DNA from 2 places in the Cytobacillus sp. FSL H8-0458 genome. Region 2 is predicted to be linked to the other one. Evidence: riboswitches for the same ligand, from Rfam matches in the RefSeq annotation. Region 2 holds a riboswitch; the other holds the start of a gene.
The links. Region 2 has a riboswitch for cyclic di-GMP ahead of NYE23_RS15895 (anti-repressor SinI family protein). Riboswitches for the same ligand answer to the same signal wherever they lie in the genome.

Region 1 (11,436 bases), on a different contig from region 2:
CTTTTTTCACGCTGAACTGCATGGCAACCGCAAGCGCCGGGAATGCCATAAAGGTAACGACGACCGGTGTTCCAACCGCTCCCATAGCTTCAAGGAAATTAAGCGGCAGGTAATCGAACAGCTTTACAAAGCCTTCGAGTCCGATTAACAGCCCTGCTCCATAAGCACCGCCAATTACAGCCGCAAGCGGTGTTCCCCACTTATTTTTCGGCGTCAGCAATCCGATAATATCTGTTCCCAGCAGGATACTATGGACAAGAATGATACTGGCCGAGAGTGTAAAAGGTATTCCAAATCCGATTACCAGGCCGAAACTCATCGCAAAGGCAGTAAAGGCAAGGTCCCGTCTCGTCATCCGGCCCTCCACATGTTCGGAAACAATAGGACGGAGTCCATCGTTGAAAACAGCAATGTTCATATTGGCCAAAACAGCAGCAACGGCACCGATCAGGATAATTAATGTCATTTCCATTTCTTTTTCCCCCTCAATTAAAATGGATTAGCTTTTATTTTTTAAAGCTTTGATAATCATAGGCACTGCGGCTTCTTTGTGGTCAGCTGTGAATCCAAATGCCTTTTTTCCTTCACTGACAGCGGTTACAATTTTCTCCTCAACAGGCTTTTTCCCCGGCATGGAAACCGTCTCGCAATTCGGCTTGCCGAGAAGGGCAATCGCCATGGCTAAAGCTCCGCCGCCTCCTGTGTGGCAGGCTCCTACATAATAATCTGCCTGTCCTGTCTTAACGGCCATCGCTGCTTCCAGATCGGATTTGACCATCGTTGTTATGCTGCTGTCAATCTCCTTTATTAAACTCTCAATCTCTTTTTTATCAACCTGTCCGCCAACTACAATTTTCATCTTAATTTCCTCCTTTGTTAATTTGCAGTACATTTGTGTAATGTATGAGCAGAAAATCGATTTCCTCTTGGGGGAGCTGATTCTTCCATTGCTGCTGTACAAAATCGATTTCCTTCATTGCTGTGGATGCTTCCGGTGACTGTTTGACTTCATCCAGCAGAGCAGGATGAGGAGCCTCCACCTGTTCACCCTTTTCAATTCTCGTCAGAGCTGTCGGCAAATGGGTGAAAAGCATTTCCGCCCCGTCTATGGCACCTTTTTTCAAATGCGACTGTAGTTGCATAAAAGCTAATGTCGTTATATCAGCGGCTTTTGTGCTGACAACAGACGAGCTTAATAGGATATCCATTCTTTCTTTGAGTTGGTGTATATCCATAATTTCATCCCCTCCAAAATACAGTATTTAGTATATTAATGCTGCTAAGAAACTAGAACTTCAGTTTCTTAATAGTGCGGATATTTTTTCCCTTCCTCTACCAGCCTTTGGATCTCTTCTACTTTATTGAACTGCAGGAGCTGGATTTGTTCCCTGATATTTGTTCTTTCACTTTCGATGACAATGGCTGCTCTGGTTGCTTTTACCGCCAGTTCCTTTGCTCTTTTTGATTTAAAGTCAGAGGAAGCAAAAGTTTTTAGTGCTCTCGCTTCATCCGCGTTCCAGACAGCTGCATCAATACTGCCGTTTTTCAGCATATTGAAAAGCTGCATATAGTCCACCTTTATCAATTCAACCTTGTGCTCTTCACATTCAAGGAGGGTGATATTGGCCTGGTCAGCGGATGAATAGTCAATTCCAATTTTCATGCCATCTGTAATCTCGCTGTTTTTGCTATCTGAAAAAAAGACTTTATGGGACGTGACATATGTCTCCGGTCCAAGAGTATGGAGAATTTCCAGGCCGTTAAACTCCTGTACTGCTTCTTCTGCCGCCAGCTGGGACATGATCGCAAAATCGTAGCGCCGGGTTTTTAATGATTCGATCCGCCTTCGGGCTCCTCTCATATAAGCGAGGCCAGACTTTTTATTGATTTCCTCAAACCCCTCGACAATGCCAGTCGCCAACCCCTCATACTTGCGGGAATAAGGCAGCGGCATTACGCCCATAACCGGCCCGACGCCCGCAATCTCATACAGCAGGTTGATGTCCCTTTTTTTCAGAAACGTCCCCAGATGCCCTCTGGATTCAAGCGAGATGGCATGCAGATCCTCCAGCACTCTTAATGCCCCCTGCACAGTCCCGCGGCCCAGGGATAGCTTGTCTGTAAAATCACTTACCCGGGGGATTCTCTCTCCCTCTGAAAACTGAATAAGCTCCTTTGCAATAAACTTGGCAGCCAGCCCATTCTTTGAATATAAACTTTCCCAAATACGGCTCATATTGTAATACCTCTTTACTTTGATCAATATACGAAAAACTGTATATTATGAGTGTAGCGTTTTTATTTAAGAAATTCAAGCTAAAGTTTTTTCATTTGTTTGTTTATTCAGCCTATAAAGATTCATATTTTGTAATTTCTGCTTATGTAATTAAGGTGTCCAATAAGCAATACGGTTACCCGGAACAGCTGCAATTAACCATTCCTCCTCGCCTTGACGGCAGCCATCGCCAGCCTGCCAGCACTCATACATTTCATGAGATCCGTTCACAGATAATATTTTTCCTGATTGAAAAGCTAAATACAAATGCGGCATATTTTCACCTAACCAAATATCCACAACTTCCTCATTTAAAAGACTATCTATAGACATAGTATTCTCTTTAATTGTTATTGTCTTTTCATGAAAGTTCACCGCCTGGTCAAAAACTATCCATTTAGGATCCTCAATATGAAGCCAAGGTTGGGATTGATTGGACGGATGTTTCAGAGAGAAAAAGAGATAGAAAGAATCTGGCCCATCAGATTTTATTATGGTGACCCTCCCTTTTACAAAGATCTGCTTTAAAGCTGCTTCAGCAAATTCCTTATCTTTTTTATCCAAAGAAACCATTTTTCTTCCCCTAAACCATTTCACGTTCAATCCCCTTACTATATTGTAATGACCCCAACCCACTGACTTGTTTTTGAAGCTACTTGAAAGGTCCGGTTATCCACCCACTCCGGTTTTCCTAAAAATCTTCCATAAACGACATGGCTTGGCACCTCTTCAACAAGGACTTCTTCCCTAACCAGCAAGCCGCTTTTGTGATAAATTTTGGCTATCAGCTTAAAGGAAGTAACCGTATGGACTCCGACTGCATAGGCAGTGTGTTCTTTATCAGGGCTCTTTTTGGGAGTGCCTTTTAATAAAAACTCTACCGAATACTTATGTTCTTTAATTTTTTCAAGTGCATCCTTAACCGGAGTATAATTCCAGTTCTTTTCTCGAAAAACAGGAGAAATACACTCATTGAATACTCTGCAATACTCGATAAATTTTTCTTCTGGATCACTTAAATCCAAAAATTCCTTTGGATTATATGGGATCTTGATGGTTAAACCATTCTCGATTGTATAGGAATCCACGATGGTTTCCTTCATACCTGCCAAACAGTAAACCATCAAAGATTCCACTTCATCAGTTAATGCCCCTTGCAAGTAACGGCTTACTATCAGTGAAAAAACATTCGTCTGGAGATTAAAGCCAACTTCATTCTTCTTTTGTCTATTGGTTGCATCGTGAAGAATAATTTCTTTTAATTCCACCTAAATTCCCCTCTACCCAACGTGATCGAAAGAACGCAATATCATACATTTACTCAAATTCATAGAATATCCTATTTGCTAAATTGTTTTTCCCCTTCAAAATCACTTCACTAAAAAAGATTTCCAGATTTTTATAGGATTTCAGGATTTTTTTGGACCTATATTCTATCTCCAATATATTCTCGTTAAGCATATCAATCACATAGTACGTATTCTTCACAAGCGAATCAGCAAAAATAAAATGATTTTCCGGGGTTCCTTTTCTTCGGTATAAGTCCTGCATAACTTCTAAATCAAATGCCTGGTGAACCTGTTCTTCATAACTTAGCCCTCTGTAAGTCTCCGGGCCTATTCCTGACACTCTAAGGATGTCAAATAAGTAACAGCCATTGCAGTTTCTTAGAAATTCTTTATAAACTGATGGAAAGTGAACCTTTGTTTTTGTTTCATAATCCACGATCGCCTTAAGTACTAGGCCTGGCTGTAAGTGGGTATGCCAGCGGCCTTCTCCTAAATGGCCATATAGGACAGTATTGGTTCGAAGCTTTTTCTTATCTGTCTCATAGATTTGATCTAATTCTTTTTTTAGAACATCAGCTTTGAATATTTTTGCCATGTTTAATCCCCTTTTCCGAAAGACTGTATCAATAGGAATTAAATTTTCATTGTTTTAATGTATTATGCGCAAAGGCTCACATTCATAAAAACTTTCAGACTGATAAACATCATACGGGAATTAACTAGGCTCACCTAACAGCAATCCCAATTATAAAGAACATTAGTGAAATTCCTGTTTTTTAAATCTTCTTCTTTTATAAAGAAGTTTGCAACACCGCTGTCCCCGAACATTAAGTCAATATCATCGTCGGTATCCGCCTGGAATAGCAGTATGGTATATTCTCCTGTTGGATCACTTTTTTCTCTCGGATCCTGCTGGGTGAAGTAAGGATAACCGCCTATTTTATGGCCCTCTGCACCTAACTCCTCAAAGTAGAGCTCATGTAAATCTTCATAGTCCGGATGATCGATGGATTCGAATAAGTCGATATTGACCATGTCCTCAAAACGGAAATCATCAGCCGGTACAGGAGCGATCTTAAGCTGGAAACTCATCTTTGCTTCCTGGACTATCGGATCATATTCATTACTTAAATCAGGTACATACGAAAATTCTGTCACCAGGTCTTCCTCACCTTTCACGATATTTGGATGATAAATAACCCGGAAGTTTCTTTGAGCAGTCGGGTTATCAAAATCAAGCCCGTACACATCATCAGCCGGCGAGAGATAGAATTGAAGAATCCCGCTTTCAGGCATCGGCTCAATGTGGGGAACTTCTTCGAAATTAATCTGTGCAAATAGATTCATATAATTCCCCTGCTCATCCTTTGGGTGATCGCTCAACTTTGGAAGGTAGGGATGTCCTCCAAACTTACTTTCAAAAAAGGTGGTCTTCCCTCTTTCTGCTTGGATGCTGACAAACGGTTTAGCTGTTTTTTCTAATTCGGTTCGATATTTTTCAAATTCCTTCGGCAGCTTTAATACTAAACTGGTCATAAGATTCTATCCTCCTGATTCTATTCAATCCGCTTAATTAGTCACTTCTGTTAAAATTTCATCCATATATTCCTTTAATTCTATTCTTATTTCTTCCGGCGATTCATCCAGGAGCTCTCCGGCCACTTTGGAACCAGGGAATTTTCTTAAGACTGGCATGCCTAAAAATATGCGTTCGCATTCCCAAATTTTAATAATCTTTAAGTCTATGAGGTCACCGTTCTTGTCAGTAAATCCTACTGAAATGGAGGAACTGTATCCAGGATGAAAGACATCATTGCCTTCTTGGTCAAAGGCAGATTCCAGTTTGAGGCCTTTCTTTGAAAAAGCAGTTCTATGCTCTTTTTGGAGTCTTTCAGCCTGTTCTTTAAGTTTCTGTTCAATATCTTCAATCTTCATTTTTAACTGCGGGGTAAAGTCTTTATCCTGAATTCTCATACCATCAGCTGCTCTCATTATTCTTTAAAAACGCTCAACTCACCGATACTGCTCTTTAAAAATCAGCTTAAACTTGGGCCTTAATGTTATTTCTATAATGTTTTCATATAAATCTGATTCACCATGAAACAATCGAATGATCGCATATTCCTTTTCATCCGCAGCAATTTCTATTTTCCTTACAGAAAGCAGCTTCATATAGGAAAGAACTTCATTAGAGTTTTTTTCTCTTACATCCATTATAAATTCATCATAAAAAGGAGATAGCCTGACCTCCATCACTTCATTTTCATTTTCAAAAATAAAAGATGAAGTGTCATAATAAAAATTCTCCTTCTCATCTTTTCTCCCCGGCAATGATTCAAACACCGATATTAGGTCAGCTTCTTCTGGGATCTCCATGATTATACCCTCCTATTAAAAACAGCGATTACCATTCCCTCCATTCCTCTGTTCCCTCCATTCCTCTGTGATGTCCCCGTCAAACTCCAAACCCGCTATGCCTGCAGCTTCCATAATGTATTCACAGAGCTCTTCTCTTTCAAGTGTTTCGATAAAGTAATCATACTTTTCATTTAGCTTGTTCAGCTTTAGAGTCACTTGTTTTACATATTTCTTGATCTCTTTTTCCGTCAATCCGCTATCTTGGGTCAGGTTTTTCATAAACGAATCAAGAACCTTATTGGCAGCCCTGATATTTTCTTTCGTGAACTGATCATCACCATCTGCCATTCTCTTTTCCCACTCATTTACAGGCAGAGCCAGTTCCCCAAATTTCTTATCCTTTTCTGCATCCCTATTCTTAATTTTCTGCTTGGTGTAATACACTTCCTCAATGTTTTCACACACAGAGAGATCGCCATCTTGTACATGCGTATCGGGAAAGATGAGAGCCTTCATCTTAGGCAGATTTTCAGTAAAACGAATTGAGGGTATCTCCCCACAATTAATCAGCTTTAATTGTTCCAAATGCATCAATTCACCAATAGACGAAAAATCTTCAACCCCCTTGCAGCTCTCAAACTCCACATCACTCAGCGGAGCCTTCACTTTGCGAAGCGCACTAACATCTTTTAAACTCCTAAGATAATTCAACTGGAGCATTTGCAGGCTTGCTATCTCTTGGATTCCTTCAAGTGTGACAATATTTGATTGTGTTAAAATAAGCTCTTTTAAGCTTGTTAACCCACTAAATTCAGTGAGATTCCTGGCTTTCGGCTTATAGCTCCACAGCTGGGCTCTGGTTAGCTTACTTAATTCATTCAGTCCCGCCGTTTTACTCGGCAGTTTCCCGTATACTTCTTGCAGATTCTTAAGTTCTCCTATTTTAAAAACATTTCTAGTGGTTGTTTCATTTATCGATAGAATCCTTAGGTCCCTTAAGCTATAGATTCCGCTCATGTCTTTTATAAAGGAATTAAAAACATCCAAATGTTCAATACCCAGGCATTCATTCAAAAAATAAACATCTGGAGAATCAAAATCTGACACACCCACATGTTTAATGCTATGTTTATTGATATATTCCACACTCTCATTTATAGCGGCCGGATCTTCAAAGATTACCTTCTCACCAGTTTCACTCCTGCGGATATAGACATTCCCTTCATAATAAAACGGCATATGGATACCTCTTTTTCATTTAACTTACTGCATACTATAGAATTTCTCCGCCGCCATCCATTTTTCCTATCAACCAAAAAAGAGCTGCTATAAAAGCCGCCCCATCATAACGTTTTATACGTTTTCCTATAAAATACCCTTAAAACCTTTCGCCTGCTCATCCAGCTTTTTTGCTGCTTCCCCGATATCTTTAAATGCGGATACCGCCTGTTCATTAAGAACCTGATTTTCAGAGATGCCTGACTGCGATTGCAGGGTGGCGTCACTGATTTTGTTGATTTCACTTGATATTCCTTCAATATGGGCGTTGACTTCCTGAATGGAGTCCTGCACCCGGTTTGCGAGCTTTCGCACTTCTCCGGCAACGACATTGAAGCCTCTGCCATGCTCGCCGGCACGTGCTGCTTCTATGGCTGCATTTAGGGCGAGCAGGTTGGTTTGGGCTGCTATTTCCCGGATCGTTTTTACGATGCTGCCGATGGATTGTGCCTGTGATTTGAGAGAATGCAGGATTTCCAGGTTCCCTTTGGACTCAAGAACAAGCTTGCCTATTGCCTGAGCGGCCTCTTCACTTCTCTCAATTCCAGCTTTTGCTTTCTCACTAAGGGCTTCTGACATTTCCTGCAGCTGGGATGCCACCTGTGCTGTATTCGTTTCCCGTTCTGTTATATCTGTTGCAATCTTCACGACACCAGCGACCTTGCCGTCATTCCCGAAGACCGGTGTGTATGTAGCTTCGAGCCAAATAAGGTTTCCCTGTTTGGTCACACGCTGGATCTTTTCCTGAAAGCTCTTGCCATTGCGCAGATTCTTCCAAAGCTCCTGGTATTCCCTGCTGGCGGAAAATTCTGGGGTGCAAAATTGCTTATGCAGCATATTTGGCATCTCTTCTGCCCGATATTTCACAGTGCGGGCAAAATTTTCATTTGCCCAGAGCACTTTCCCATTCCCATCAAATTCAATCATCGCCAGAGAATTTTCAATTGCAGCCAAAACAGCTTCTTTTTCTAGAACCTGTGTGCTTTTAACATGATTAGGCTGATACGTTGTAAGCATGCTCTTCCTCTTTTCAAAAAAAGTTTATCAGAACATATCCTTACAAAAGAACTGTTCCCCTGTAAGTGCTGGCCGGTTGCGCTACTAGCTCGAATTCATTCAAGCGCCCAAATTACCTTGAATTCTCTTTGCTTCCAACTTGTTCTATTTATATGTCTATAGTACTAGTATCGGTTTGGCATCACAATTTTAAATGCTCTGCTCTTCAATATGCTGAAAATTCGAATAATTAAACATTAAGACCCATGATTCCCATAATTAGTAAAAGTAGAATAGAACTGTAAGAGATGATGAAGAAGGGATGGATTTATCTGAAAAATAAGCTGATTGCGTTATCTTTGGCTTCTGTTTTAAGCTTTTCACTTTTTCCGGAAAGTAGTTTTGCGGAGCAAACTGCTGTGGAAAACCAGGCGATCATACCTGGTGCGCACACAGTAACAGAACAATACTTTGACGGCGCCGGCAACAACTGGCTCACAACAAAGAATCCCCTGCAATATCAGCAGGCAACTCTTTACGGCAATATCGGCCTGACTCCTTATCTATGGGGAAATGCAGCAGAAGGAACCGGATGGCATCAAATGTACAAGCCTGCTTCTGTAACGGGGACTCAGGTAAATGGTGTTTTTGAAGATGCCCAGTTTGTCATCAGGGTTCCGGATCACTGGAATGGCCGGCTGGTAGTTTCGGGAATCCCGGCGACACGAAATGAAACGTCGACCGATCTGCTTTTCAGCGATTATGTATTGGAAAAAGGATATGCTTTTGCTGCGATCGATAAAGGCACCCAGGGTGAGGCTAATTCGGATGATCCATTTGCAAAAGTAAAAAATGCTTTAGTCAATGAAGATGATAGTGTAGCAGAATGGCATCAGCGGTTTCGCCAGATTACGAAAGCTGCTCAGCAGTACTTAGCCAGCCATTATTCGGATGGGCTGATCGATCCGGCAGACTCTTCTGATCCTGCGAGTGATTTAGTATCAGCAGAGCATAAGATTCCTACATATGCAATGGGAATTTCCAATGGCGGCTACGTCGTTCGCTATGCTCTTGAAAATGATGATCCGGAGAAAACCGGCGAACCCCGCCTGTTTGATGGAGGAGTCGACTGGGAAGGTGTTCTCTGGACGGAGAAAAAAGAAAACTTGATCAGTTCCCTGACCACTGTTGTGAATCATGCTGAGGAAGCTTTGTATGGCAGCGGCAAAGAACAGCAAAAAGCGGTTAAAGAGTTATACAAAGCAGGCTTGCCAAAAGGGTCGGAAAAACTGTGGGCCTACCATGATCAGGTTTACTGGTTTGTTTCGCTGAATATCTATCGGGATCATTTTGATCCTGAAGCACCCGGCCGGATGGAATGGAGCAATTACCTGAACTTCGTTAATGGCGTGAGAGATCGTTCCTATGATTCTATTTTTGAAGATTATAAGTATGTGACCCGGCCGAAGGAAGTAAAGGAAAATATTAAGGCGGTGGCCAATACTGGAGATATTGATGTGCCCTTGATTTCTTTCACAGGTTCCCTTGATTCGCTGATATTCCCGGAGATTCATGCCAAGGGCTATCAAGAGCTGGTCAAGAAAGCCGGAAAGCAGGATCTGCACAGAATGTATATGATCGAGAACGGCAACCATGTAGACAGCCTTGTCTGGAACCCAGGTACCGATCCGGATCAAGAACTTCAGCCTCTGCTGCCTTATGCTCATCAATCATTTGACCTGCTAGTTGACTGGGTGGAAAACGGTAATGCGGCCCCTGCGAGCAAAACGGTTGATGCACCGGAGAACCCGGTTAAGGTCATTAATTTGAAAACTGGGCTGGAACGGGATCCCCGTTAGGCTGGAGCAGATGTGGTTCGGAAATTAGACAAATGCTTTCCGCACAAATATTGAGCTTACCCGCACAGAAACTGATTTTAGTGGCACATGATAGCATCTCATGGCGGTTTTTTGTGGTAGAAAGATGCCCCAATCGTTATAGATTGGGGTTTTAAGCGTTTTTTAGTAAATAAGCTAGGGTTACCCCCAGGTTCGGACTCTAAGTGGTAAAATCACGTTCTCTCTGTCTGAAGTCACCTCGCTTCTGACTCTAAGTAGAATATTCCGGCTTCCTCTGTCCGAAGTTGCTCCAAGTTCGGACTCAAACTACTGCGTTTCTTCTTTCTCAGTCCGAAGTTGCCCAGGCTTCAGACTCAAAGTTGTAATATTTTCGCTCCGTCTGTCCGAAGTTACCCCGGGTTCGGACCCCCGCTCATCCTCTCCAAAACACATTATCATATCAGCGAAGAACCTTCCGGCTGCCCTCCATCAGCCACATCACTACCGGAAGCAGTCCAAAGGAAATCACGGTAATCCCCGTCCAGCCTCCAGTCTGCCATACCAGGCCGGCAAGCGTCCCTCCGGTTGCGACTCCAAGGTAATAGCTTACGAGATAGATGCTCGAAGCACCGGCTTTGTGATGGGCGGCGCGCTCATTTACAATAGCCGCCATCAGTGAATGCGCCACAAAGAACCCCAGACAGGTCAGGCATAGACCTATTACAATGACTGATAAAGAATGCACATTTGTAAGCAGGGTCCCTCCTATTAAAATGATTGTTCCAACTGAAACCAATGTGGTTTGCCTGAAATAAGCAGATAGTCTTCCGCCCATAACGGAGCCAACTATACCGAAACTGTATGCAAGGTAGGTAAAAGAAATATTTTTTACAGAAAGATTAAAAGGATCCTGTTCGAGGTAAAAAGGCAGGTATGTCCATACTCCTGTAAACGAAAACTGGAGGAAGATTCCCATCGCGAATGCAGGAAAAAGCTTCGTATTTTTCAAATGTGAGCCCATGCCTGACAAGTCTTTTTGTACAGATCTTTTACTGGGCTTAAAATAATGAGACTTTGGCAGAGTCATAAAATAAATGATGAATAGCAAAATGGAAAATCCAAATAGGAAGTAAACAGAAGTCTGCCAGCTGGCCATATCTGCAATGTACCCGACGAAGATTCGGCCGGCCATTCCGCCAATGGCATTGGCTGCAATATACATGGTGATGCCTAGACTGATGCTCCTAGGATCCAGTTCCTCCCCTAAATACGCGATGGCAGCTGCAGGCAGGCCCGCTATACAAAAGCCCTGCAGGAAGCGCAGCATCAGAAAGGCTTCAAAATTAGGCGCAATCGGCAATAGCACCAGCGGAATAATGGTGCAGACAAGCGTGAAATTCAT
Region 2 (11,436 bases):
CCATGGTACATGCAAGCCTAATTTAAGTTGACAATTTGCAGATATCGTGGAAAGATGATAAGAAAAGTGTGTTCGTCCTAATACATAGCTATGAGAGGGTGTCTGTAATGAATAATTTATCTGAGAAATCGGTTGAGAATGTGGAGTTTATGATTGAGGCTATTAAGGAGAAGCTGAAGGTTTTGAATTTAGGTGCTATTAAGCCTTCACATTTTGATGAGGAAATGTATGAGGAATTAAAGGATATTTATGATCTTGTCATGAAAAAGGATTCGTTTAGTCCGAATGAGATGCAGGCTTTGGTGGAAGAACTTGGGAATTTGAGGAAGAATAAATAATTTGGGAGCAGCCTTTTGAGGGCTGCTTTTTGTTAACCAACATAAAACCCCCTGCCAAATCAGGCAGAGGGCTGTCCATTTCATTAACCTAACAATTTAAGCGATTCACGTGTGAATGCCGGAATATCGTCCGGCTGGCGGCTTGTGACGAGCTGGTTTTGGCAGACGACGACTTCTGAGTCCTGGAATTTGGCTCCTGCGTATTCCATATCGACCTGAATGGATTTGTAGCCGGTTGCGTCGCGGCCTTCAAGAGTCTTGGCTGTCAGCAGCAGCTGCGGTCCGTGGCAGATCGCGAAAACTGGTTTCTTTTCGTCCATGAAGGATTTTGTAAATTTAACAAATCGATCATCAGCACGAAGCTGATCCGGTGAGAATCCGCCTGGCAGGAACAGTGCATCAAAGTCCTGAGGATTTACGTTATCAATGCTCTGATCTATTTGAACAGTGGCTTCACCCTGTTTGCCCTTAACGGATTTGCCTTGTTCCTTTTCGATTGTAACCACTTCATGCCCTGCTTCTTTGAAGCCTTTAGCAGGTTCCGTGTATTCACTATCCTCGAACATCTCGGTAATTAAGCATGCGATTTTTTTACTCATCTATACCATCTCCTTTTAAAAATCTTCACATAAGGAGATTTCCCTGAATGAACAATCTTAAACGTAAAAAAGCATGTTACACTCCACTGTCCATTCTTCTCGCAAAATCAACAAACCTGAATTTGTCCGGCCTGTGCCTGGATTCTGTGTACTGAAAGAGAGTAGCATCATCGAAATAAATATAATTTTTCACCACGACAATGGCATGGAATCCTTCCATATCCAGGAGCCTGCGATCTTCGGCAGTCGGTTCTTCCACTGTAAATTCCTTTTTGGCAAAGCTTATTTTTTTCCCGAGTTCACCCTCAATGTAGGCAAAAATAGAGCTTTGGCATATTTCTCTGGTTAAGCCCGGGACATATTTATCAATTAAAAAATCCTTGTCCAAAATGATCCGCTCATCTTCGATTTTCCGGACACGGTACACTTTCCATACCTTTTCATCTTTATCAATATGAAGATGCTTCATCTTTTCTGCGTCAGGCTGAATAAGTGAAAATTCGTCCACAATTGTTTCAGCACGCTGGCCCATTTTTCCGGCCAGCTCTTTAAAGCTGACCAGGCCCGATATGGGGAACTGCAGCTTTTTTAAATCAAGAACCATCGAGCCCTTTCCGCGGATTTTCTGAATAAATCCGTTTTGCGCAAGCAAATTTAAGGCCTTTCGGATGGTTTCCCTTGAAGTGGAATACATCTCCGTCAATTCATGTTCAGATGGCAGAATAGATCTGGCGGGATACTTGCCTTCCTGGATTTGCTGGGCAAGCTCCTCATAAATCACTAAATATTTATTATTTCTCATTTCAATCACCATTTCAGTCAAGTTAACACCATTCTACCATTAAACGGGCTTGCTTTCATTTACCGGTTGGACAGCTGGATAAAATACCAGCCACCTTCTGTTACAACCGGCTTGAAGGTTTTCACTTTCAGCTTCAGCTCTTTAGCGAGCTGGTGAATGTCCTCCTCTGTTGGGGTTGGATATAAATTTTCAAAGGCTGAAAAGAAGCTGTTAAACACGCTTGAAAACTCCTCGCCTTTTTTTGAATGCAGAATGGGTGTGATAATCGTAATGGATCCTTTCCGGCTAAGCCAGCTTTTCAATCGGGACAGCAGCTGTTTGCGATCCTCCGGCTGGATATAGTGAAGCAAATTATTGACCATAATTAAATCAGCCTGATGCTCAGGGGAGTATTCATGAACATCTGCTGTCACAATATTAATGTTGGGAATATCTTTGCAATTGGTTCGGGCAGATTCTGCGACATCTTCATTAATTTCAATTCCCGCCAGTTTTGCATGGGGGAACTTCTGGCTGATTCTGCTTAAATAGCCGCCTTCCCCACAGCCAATGTCAATGATTCGTTCCATTTTATTTTTCTTAATGGTTTTCATAAGCCGCGGCAGGGCAAGCTGTTCAAGCAGTGATGAAGTTCTTGCGACAGTCGGTCCATGCTCTTCATGGTCAAAAGTGTTTTTCGTATTGGAACGGAGCAGTTCTGGATAAGAGAGTAAAGTCGGGATATGCAATTCCATCATTTCCTTCAGGATGATTCCTGTGGAACGGGGGTTTTGGGGCGTGGACGGAAGGCTGAATTTAGATGCTGTCTTGATTTTATCCTTCCCCTTCTTTTTCAAATGGCGGATCGCCAGCCCCACCTCCACCCATCTTAAGAGCAGCTCCTCCTGAAGATTTCTGCTTGAGGCCACTTCTTTTACCGTTCTCCAGCTGCGGAACTGGGAAAAAAGGTCCAGCTCAAATCCAACATATGCATGCCAGCTGTATAAAAAGGGCTGGTTCTTTTTCATCCAATTTCGTGCTTTTAGCAATCTCACATATTCATTTATCATGGCTGTTCAACCTTCTTCCAGGGATAGTCTTCTTGTTCTGTATAAAAATAATGGCTTTTATCGGCAGCTGATAATTCTGTTTTTCTTGCCGGCAGCATTCCCGCCTGAATCAATCGGTCCCAAAGGCTCTCTGGCCAATATCCAAGACCTGAAACATTCAACATTTGCTTATATTGCAGGGTTTTATCTCTTTCGATCTGCTTCAGGCCTTTGCGGCGTATTCCTGTAATCACCCGGTTGGAATAGGAATAGGCTATGGCGGATAAATGGCTGAGGCTGATCATGTTTTCAGCGCGTGGCTTCCGGACTTTTTCATACCATTTAAGCTTGTCCGGCGCAATACTTCCGCTCTCATACATCTCTGCAAGCAATTCGCCCAGCACATCCGCATCCTGAATCGCCATGTTCATTCCTTCCCCTGCCATCGGGTGAACCGTATGGGCCGCATCGCCCAGGATAGCAAGTCTTCCATCCACATATTTATCTGCATAAAAGGCTGTCGGAATCATTAACTGAATATCCTTCCAATTTTTCAGCCTGGTCACATACCCTTCCAACTCAGGAAAAAGCTCTACATAATTTTTATGGAAATAGTGAATTCCTTTTTTTTGATGCTCCTTATACGTGCCCTCCGGAATTAAATAAACAGATCTTACTTTCGCATCCGGCAGCGGAAATAATCCGAGGAACCGCTCATCCTTAGAAATGATTTTCCCTTCCTCCAAGGATTGAGGGCGGGGGAAGGTGACCGTTAAAAATTGATGGTTATACTCAATCTTTTTAATTTTGCTGTTCATTTCTTTTCTGGTAATGGAGTTTCTTCCTTCAGCGCCTATATAAAAATCAGCACTTACTGTAAGCTGCTCCTTTACATCCTTCCGCTCAACCAGTAAATCGCCATTGTCATAACCTTTTGCCAGGGACCCTGACAGATATTGAAAGTTTGGATATTGAAGCCCCTGATTAAGAAGGATTCCTTTCAGCTTTTCATGCTCGATCATAAGCGAGTAATCATAATCTCCCGGCAGAATGCTGTAATCCATGGCAAACTCTTTTTCCCCTTCCTCAAACGCAATTCGGGAAAATGAAAAGCCGTTATCAAGGATTTCACGCAGTACATCCAGCTCCTCAAAAATTTTCAGGCTCTTCGGCTGCAGGAGTTCCCCCTTATAAACGGAAGATGGGGCATCCAGCTTCTCCATTACGATGACATCAATATTGGCTTGAGCCAGCTTCAATCCCAGCGTCAAACCGCCAATCCCACCGCCCACAATTGCAACCTCTGTATTCAAGGACATGTTTCCACCACCTTTGCCTTTTATTTAACCTCCTTTTTAAAAAGCAAAACCAATGGATATGCTGATATTACAAAGTCTGGAAAAAATTATAAGAACAAACTTTTAAAAATAGGAGTATGATTGTGATAGACACCTATATTTTCAAAATCCTGTATAATAGTGAGAGTAAAATCAATTAACGTACCCTTAGGGCTATATATAGCAATACCACAGTCTAACGGGCAGTAAGATCCCCACTAGAAACTGCAGTAAAATTCAAAGGTGAATTAACGGGGCCCAAACTGCCCGTAAAGGCTCGATTAGTTCAACTAACCAACTAGCGGGAAAACCCCCACTGATTGGAGTTTCACTTTAATTTTGGAGGCAATAAAATGAGAGAAATAGCAGTCGAACAATATATCCAAATGGACAACGCAGTTCCGGTCGATGTCAGGTCTCCAATCGAATTTGAGGAGTGCAGCATTCCCGGTGCTGTCAATGTGCCGCTTTTCACCAATGAAGAGCGTGTGGAAATCGGAACACTATATAAGAAAGAAGGATCTGATGCAGCGAAATGGAGAGCGATGGAAATCGTTTCACCTAAAATTCCGTCCATGATGCAGAAAATCAGAGACCTGAAAAATGATGGCCTTCAGCCTGTCATTTACTGCTGGCGCGGCGGCATGCGCAGCAAAGCGGTTACTACATTTATCACATATGCCGGTGTTTCGATCCCTCGTTTAATTGGAGGATACAGAGCTTACCGTCAATATATTCTGGAAAACACAGCAAGCCTGATTCCTGAAAAAGCAGTTGTTCTGCACGGAATGACCGGCGTCGGGAAAACGGATGTTCTGAAGGTGTTAAGCGAAAAAGGCTATCCTGTTATTGACCTGGAAGAAATGGCGGGACACCGCGGATCGATTTTCGGTTCCTTTGGCATGGGGTACGGCAGCACACAAAAAACATTTGATGCACTATTGTATCAAGCCCTTTCTGAGGTTAAAGGCTACCCTTATATTATTATGGAAGCCGAGAGTAAGCGGATTGGCAAGGTGGTTCAGCCGGATGAGCTGCTGGATACTAAAAAAACCGCAATCCACATTGATATGTTTGCAAGCATCGAATCCCGTGTCCAGCGTATTCTGAGGGACTATGTGGAACCATATCAAAAAGAAGAATGGTTCAAGCCAAAAGTGGATGAAAGCCTCGTTTTTATTAAAAAACGTCTGAAAGATACTGAAATCCGCGAGCAGCTTGATGAATCAGCTCAAACGGAGAACTACGAACTATTTATCAAGCTTTTATTAGAATACTATTACGATCCGCGCTATGCTTTTAAACAGCATGACTATGAGGGCGAATTCCACCATGTGAATGCTGATAATGTGGAAACAGCTGCACAGCAAATTATTCAAATAATTGAGAAGCAAAATGCTCCCGTCTTATGACGCGGAGCATTACTTTTTGAGAGCGACAAAAGATATATTTTTATAAAACACAGATAACTAACTATTTAAATCGGTTGACACTGTGGTATGATGATAATAATATTGAACAAAACGTTCTTAATATGGAACTCATTATGATAAAATCCTATTACATACAAAATAAGGTGTGTGGTATACGATGATCGGTGATCGTGTAAAAAAACTTCGCCAGGAAAAGAAAATGTCCTTATCCGAGCTTGCGGACCAGGCCGGTGTCGCAAAATCATACTTAAGCTCACTTGAGCGCAACCTGCAAACCAACCCTTCTATTCAATTCCTTGAAAAAATCGCGGGTGTTCTGAATGTTCCCGTTGACCATCTGATCCATGAGCAGATTAACAAGGATGACCTAGATTCCGAATGGATGAAAATTGTGAAAGAAGCGATGGAGTCTGGTGTTTCAAAGGAACAGTTTCGGGAGTTTTTGGATTTTAATAAATGGAGAAGCGGACAAAAATCATAATTGCAATGAGCCTGAATGCACAGGCTTATTTTTTTGGCAAAATAAAAAGCATTTCCATATAGAGATGTCTCTAACAGAAATACTTAGCCATACCGGATATTAAGCTTCGATCAGAACCTCTTTGGCTCTGTTATTATGTAAAAACTCTCTAATTTCTTCCTTTTGCAATCCTAAGTTTCTTGCTTCCATAATTAACTGCAGCCACTCCAAATCAATTCCTTCGACCTTAACATTTTGCTCTGTCAAAACTCTTCCCCCCAGGATACGTATCGTATTCCAGGCAATCCAGCCATCGTAGTATTTTTCAACACCTTAGACCCGCGACTTTGCGTCCCCATCTTTCAATGAGTTTGCCTTTTTCTGCGCCTATCGACTCAAAGAAATATTTTCCATAGATGTATTCTACTATGACCATATTGCTAACATTGTCAGGTTTTGTAATTTTTATTAATTATTTTAATATTAAATTAATTTGTTTTTCGACATAATCCTAATACTTTTTATGTATTTGATTACCTGAACCCCTCATCTTTTACAGTAAGTTGTTATTTATGGTCGAACTCCTTTTGGAGTAGTAGGAAAGTCCGATTCTTTTTCTGTAGTTTTTGCTGACTTGTTTTATTGTATAGGTGTGCGGGATTTTGCATTTCTTAAAGGTCGTGTGGACTGGTTCAAGAGTCATAGCATCCAAGAAGATTTCATTCGTTAAATCAGTGTGGCAAATCGGGCATAGCCAGCCTTCCAATTCACTGCTGCTGTATGAAGGTTTGTGGCATTTATGGCAGATCTTTCGATACATTTTCAGCCTCCTCATTTGACTAAGGATAGTAATTTCACTCTATCGGTTATTAAGATAGAGCTTCATAAATCCATAAAACATGAAATACTAATATGAATGAATAAAGATATGCTGCACCTTTTGCCACTACCTTTACTTTAGTTTGCGGCGGAAAATTAATCGAAGTTGACAGCAGGATTAAAAAGCATGAAAGAACAGCTTTAACAGAAAGAAATAATAGGGGTTCTATCGTATAGAGAAAATCCATAATTGGATTCACTTCTTCAATCAGTGAAAGTTTCATTCCAAAGAACGTCAAGAGACCATCCAAAAAATTAATGAAGGCAAGATACTGCAGAATTTTTTTCATAAGTTCACCGCTTAATGTGTAGCTTTTTGATTATATTCATTAACTGCTTAGATAAGTTCTAAACGCGAATAAAAATTAAGGCCTTAAAGAATCAGTTCCTCAGGCCTTAATCTAAGTTTCACTCCGCAGCCTTCTATAACGCCATAATAAAATTACGCTTCCGGCACCTAAAAATAATGTACCGATAAGTAATAAATTGTAATTATTAGTTGCAGTATTTGGGAGCTTATTAACCTTCTCTGGAATTACCGTGGCATCTGTGGATGGTGGTGAATTATTAGTTCCCCCTCCAGAATTATTATTATCTCCTGATCCGGGAGTCTCGTTGCCGGTTCCTTGTTCACCTGTTGCCTCGGCAAGAAAAATGATTTCAACCTCTGCAGCAGAGTTTTGAAATTCATTTCCTAAATGCTCTGGCAATGTTACTTGGAAAAATAAAGTTTCTTCTGTCCCTTTCGCTAATTCTCTGGGAGAGAAACCTTTAAAATCTTTAAGTTTTCCTTCGTAAAGCATCTTTGTATCTTTTTTAACCTCAAGCTCTAATTCCTCAAAAAGTCCTTTAATAGACTTTGATTTTCCAATGTTAGAAGTATATTTAAAATCTTGATTGCCATCATTTTTTATTGTGATATTTCGGGGCATCCAATCGCCCGGTTTTAAATTATCTACCTGAAATAGGTACCTATTTGAGTTCTCTAAGTTCGTATTAATATCAATATCTTTGTCCACTGCTAATGCAGTTTCGTTTCCAAAAACAATTAAGATAACAAAGCTATAAATAATAAATATTTTTATAGGTTTTGCCAGCAGACTTTTAACTTTCATGGCATTCCCTCACAACAATAGATTTAACAAAAGGCGGGAATTTAATTCCCCCCCTTTGTTTTGAAAAACTATTATCTTGCAACACCAGCGCCTTGCTTACCGTTAAATGTCCACTCAAGTTTTAAAGAGTCACCTTGGAATTTATTTTGATCCTGGCCATTATCTACAAACTCGAATTGAACATAAAGTTTGTCTCTAGTTCCTGCCGCCAACTTACCTCCTCGTTCTCCAAGGTAAGCGCTCCAGAAATTACCCGAGATAACATCTGGACTCATAGTTTTTAGGTCTGAAAGAGTGGTTGACCAAACAGGCACGTCAACTTTATCAGCATTAAGTAAGAAATTGACACGAATATATTTTCCAAAATCTTCGCTATTATTATTATTTGCATCCGTTACAGTATAGTTTGTGCTCATATCTATTGTAGCAATATCAAGTGAACCACCATTAACCAAGTCAAATGAACGAAGCATTGTATCACCGGGCTTAATATTATTTACATTTATAATTGTTGTAGGGTCTACGTTTAAATCTAAAGTTCCAGCAGCAAATGTTGCATCAGCTGTTGCAGTGTCACTGAAGTATGCAAATGTACCCCCACCAACTAATGAAATACCAAGTGCTGCAGATGCAATTCCCATACCTAACTTTTTCTTAAGATTCATAATAAATTTCCTCCTCTTACCCCTTTTTGGGTATGTATAATTTTATATATTGACCCCTGTATTTCTACAGGGAGTGCAACCAAATTAAGCAGTTTTTTCTTCTGAATCAGCTTTGTTTCTTTTAGGATCAATTTCTCTTATAGCCTGGAAGATGCTGAATGCTGCATACCCTAGAAGTAGTAAACCTGGGCCAATAAGCAGAATAGCACTACCTTCTTTTGATTGAGCAAAATCTATAAAATATCCCACATAAGGAAGGGTGAAGCCAGTATAAATAGCTCTTACATTTTCAGATAGCACAGGCTCCATGTCTGCAGTTTTGTTGTTATCTCCCTTTGTTTCATACATGACATGATCTCCGCTGCTGCTGACACCGATTACTCGGTGAGTAATTAATTTTTCTTCGCTAGCCTGGAATGTAATGACATCATCTTTCTTGAGAGCCTTGCTTTCTTTGGAGCTAAGCGGCTTTACTGCAATAACAGACCCAGTTTGGAAGGTAGGCTCCATAGAGCCTGATAATACTGTCTTAAGCTGATATCCAAAGGCCTGCGGCTCTCCTCCTGACGCTTTGGAGGAGACCACTAAAAAGGCCATTAAAATTAAATTAATGAATAGTACCGCTGTTATAATGTTGCTTATAATTTTCAATGCTTTTTTCAAGCTATTCACCTGCCTCATTTGAGCTTTCTTCAGAATTAACCGGAGCTTCTGATGCCTTAGCCTTGGTATCTTCCGGCTTTGATTCTTCTATTGGTTTCTCTTGTGGCTTTTCTTCAACTTTAGACTGTTCTACTTTCTGCCCTTCTTTTGGTTCTTCTGCTGGTTTTTGCTCAGGATTCTCTTGAGGTTTATCTTTTGCTGATTCAGCTGCTTCTTTTTCAGCCTCCTCGGTCTTATTGCTTTCTTGTTCAGTTGCAGTCTCTTCTGTTACTTCTGCCTTTTGTTCGGTTTTCTCTTCTTCCACGGTAGAAGTTTCATCTGACTCTAAACTAACTTTTATTTCTTCACTCCAGAGGTCTACATTCCCAGGATGATCTTTGTGCTGATAGGCTTTAAACATATAGGATCCACTTTGCTGAGGAGTAAATGAAACTTCTATTATTTTTCCTTCTTTAATAGGAGCAAATGTCAGCACTCCACCTACAGACTTTCCTTCCTTGGGATTCCCTTTCTCGTTGTAATAAATTTCATATGTTCCATTCGTTTTCATATCTGACCCTGTATTTTGAATGGTTGCATATATCTTCTGTCCATCATATTTTTGTCCAATGAATTTTAGAGAGCTGCAATCCCATTCCCCATGCTTCTCCCCTTTAGAACACCCAGGCTCTTCTGTCTCCCAGGTACCGGCTTGAATGGTTCCAGTTACGGTATCCCTATCACTAAAATAGGCATTCGTCTGCCCAGTCAGAGTTGCCGACATCCCAATAAGCAGATACCAGGCAGCCACAAACTTAAATGAGAGCAATAGGATCTTATTCTTCTTCCCAAACTTTCTAATGCGTTTGTATCGTATAAGAACCCCCTCCTAGCGAGTTGATGTTCTTTGGATTTATCCGTTTCGTTCTTTTTATCGAACCGATAAGTCGAGTATAGTCCATCTGTCTTATTTTGAAAAATTCCAAATTCAGCCGTTTTTTCGTTTTAAAGAACGTTTTTCGTTCTTTTTCAAAGAATAGCTCTAGAATTCTCACTATTTTGTATTTTTTATTGAACGATTTGTTCGTTATAATGAAAACATCTTTATATTTTATGTTAAGGGAGTACTATTCCTATGATAGGTGGCCGGATTAAAAGTTTAAGGATCACAAAAGGATACTCAATTAATGAGCTTTCTGAAAAAGCGGAGGTATCCAAATCGTATTTGAGTTACATTGAGAGAGGCATACAGGAAAACCCTTCACTGCAGGTTTTATCACGAATCGCCAGGACACTGGATGCTAATCTTGAGGATCTGCTGGAAGAGAACAAAGAGGACATTACCGACTTGTCTAAGCTGGATGAGGAGTGGGTTTCCCTTGTCAAAGAAGCAATCAGGCAGGGTATCACAAAAGAGGATTTCTCCTATTATCTGGAGTTTATTAAATTTAAGAAGATGAATGGAGGGAACGTGTAGTTGAAGGTTAGAGGCCGTTTGCTGATTGTAGCTGCCTCCTTCCTAATCTTAATAGGAGGCGGTTTGGTCCTGTTCTCTCTGCAGGAAATGTATGCTCAGGAGAAGAAAACAAAGGATTCCTTAGCCCAGGCACATGAAAGAATTCAAAACGAAGTGAATAAAGAAAGTAAAAGTGTTCTTCAAACAGAACAGCCTGTGGATGTTTCCTTTGAGCAGGGTGAAGCCATTGGCATCTTAAAGATCCCCCGTTTAAAAGCTGAACTTCCCATTATAGAAGGAACAGATGAGGATGAGCTGGAAAAAGGGGTTGGCCATTACTCTACAACTGTCTTCCCAGGGCAGCAAGATCAGATTTTATTATCAGGGCACCGGGATACGGTCTTTCGCAGCCTTGGCGAACTTGAAATCGGTGATACTTTTGAAGTCAGCATGCCATATGGTAAGTTTACATATGAAATTACTGACTCCAAGATTGTGGATGCAGACGATACCACTGTGATCCGATCCACCGCTCCTAACGAAATTCTCACTGTTTCCACCTGCTATCCCTTCTCTTATGTGGGAAATGCCCCTTTCCGGTATATCCTGAATGCTAAAAGAATACAAAATTAAGAGGCCACATCCATCAGGAATGTGCCCTTTTTACTGCATATAGACAAAC

Region 1: it holds a riboswitch for cyclic di-GMP, as region 2 does, so the genes downstream of both, NYE23_RS23685 (methyl-accepting chemotaxis protein) here and NYE23_RS15895 (anti-repressor SinI family protein) in region 2, are expected to answer to the same signal.

What each region holds. Positions count from the first base shown of each region.
Region 1 is NZ_JBBOBR010000002.1:497,097-508,532, forward strand. It holds gene NYE23_RS23630 (YhfT family protein) at 1-472, opposite strand, end outside; gene NYE23_RS23635 (DUF2620 domain-containing protein) at 500-859, opposite strand; gene NYE23_RS23640 (PRD domain-containing protein) at 861-1,235, opposite strand; gene yhfZ (GntR family transcriptional regulator YhfZ) at 1,304-2,236, opposite strand; gene NYE23_RS23650 (hypothetical protein) at 2,387-2,872, opposite strand; gene NYE23_RS23655 (hypothetical protein) at 2,887-3,543, opposite strand; gene NYE23_RS23660 (SMI1/KNR4 family protein) at 3,593-4,159, opposite strand; gene NYE23_RS23665 (YwqG family protein) at 4,294-5,100, opposite strand; gene NYE23_RS23670 (hypothetical protein) at 5,134-5,538, opposite strand; gene NYE23_RS23675 (hypothetical protein) at 5,578-5,940, opposite strand; gene NYE23_RS25310 (hypothetical protein) at 5,956-7,161, opposite strand; gene NYE23_RS23685 (methyl-accepting chemotaxis protein) at 7,288-8,217, opposite strand; cyclic di-GMP riboswitch class II at 8,279-8,362, opposite strand; gene NYE23_RS23690 (alpha/beta hydrolase) at 8,529-10,055, shown strand; gene NYE23_RS23695 (MFS transporter) at 10,495-11,436, opposite strand, start outside.
Region 2 is NZ_JBBOBR010000001.1:3,233,301-3,244,736, forward strand. It holds gene NYE23_RS15860 (DUF1128 domain-containing protein) at 108-338, shown strand; gene NYE23_RS15865 (type 1 glutamine amidotransferase domain-containing protein) at 422-937, opposite strand; gene treR (trehalose operon repressor) at 1,014-1,739, opposite strand; gene NYE23_RS15875 (class I SAM-dependent methyltransferase) at 1,799-2,788, opposite strand; gene NYE23_RS15880 (NAD(P)/FAD-dependent oxidoreductase) at 2,785-4,086, opposite strand; gene mnmH (tRNA 2-selenouridine(34) synthase MnmH) at 4,458-5,516, shown strand; gene NYE23_RS15890 (helix-turn-helix domain-containing protein) at 5,695-6,018, shown strand; gene NYE23_RS15895 (anti-repressor SinI family protein) at 6,118-6,264, opposite strand; cyclic di-GMP riboswitch class I at 6,295-6,383, opposite strand; gene NYE23_RS15900 (hypothetical protein) at 6,551-6,817, opposite strand; gene NYE23_RS15905 (DUF5658 family protein) at 6,867-7,166, opposite strand; gene NYE23_RS15910 (LPXTG cell wall anchor domain-containing protein) at 7,278-7,991, opposite strand; gene NYE23_RS15915 (CalY family protein) at 8,063-8,656, opposite strand; gene sipW (signal peptidase I SipW) at 8,741-9,319, opposite strand; gene tapA (amyloid fiber anchoring/assembly protein TapA) at 9,321-10,175, opposite strand; gene NYE23_RS15930 (helix-turn-helix domain-containing protein) at 10,434-10,775, shown strand; gene NYE23_RS15935 (class D sortase) at 10,776-11,387, shown strand.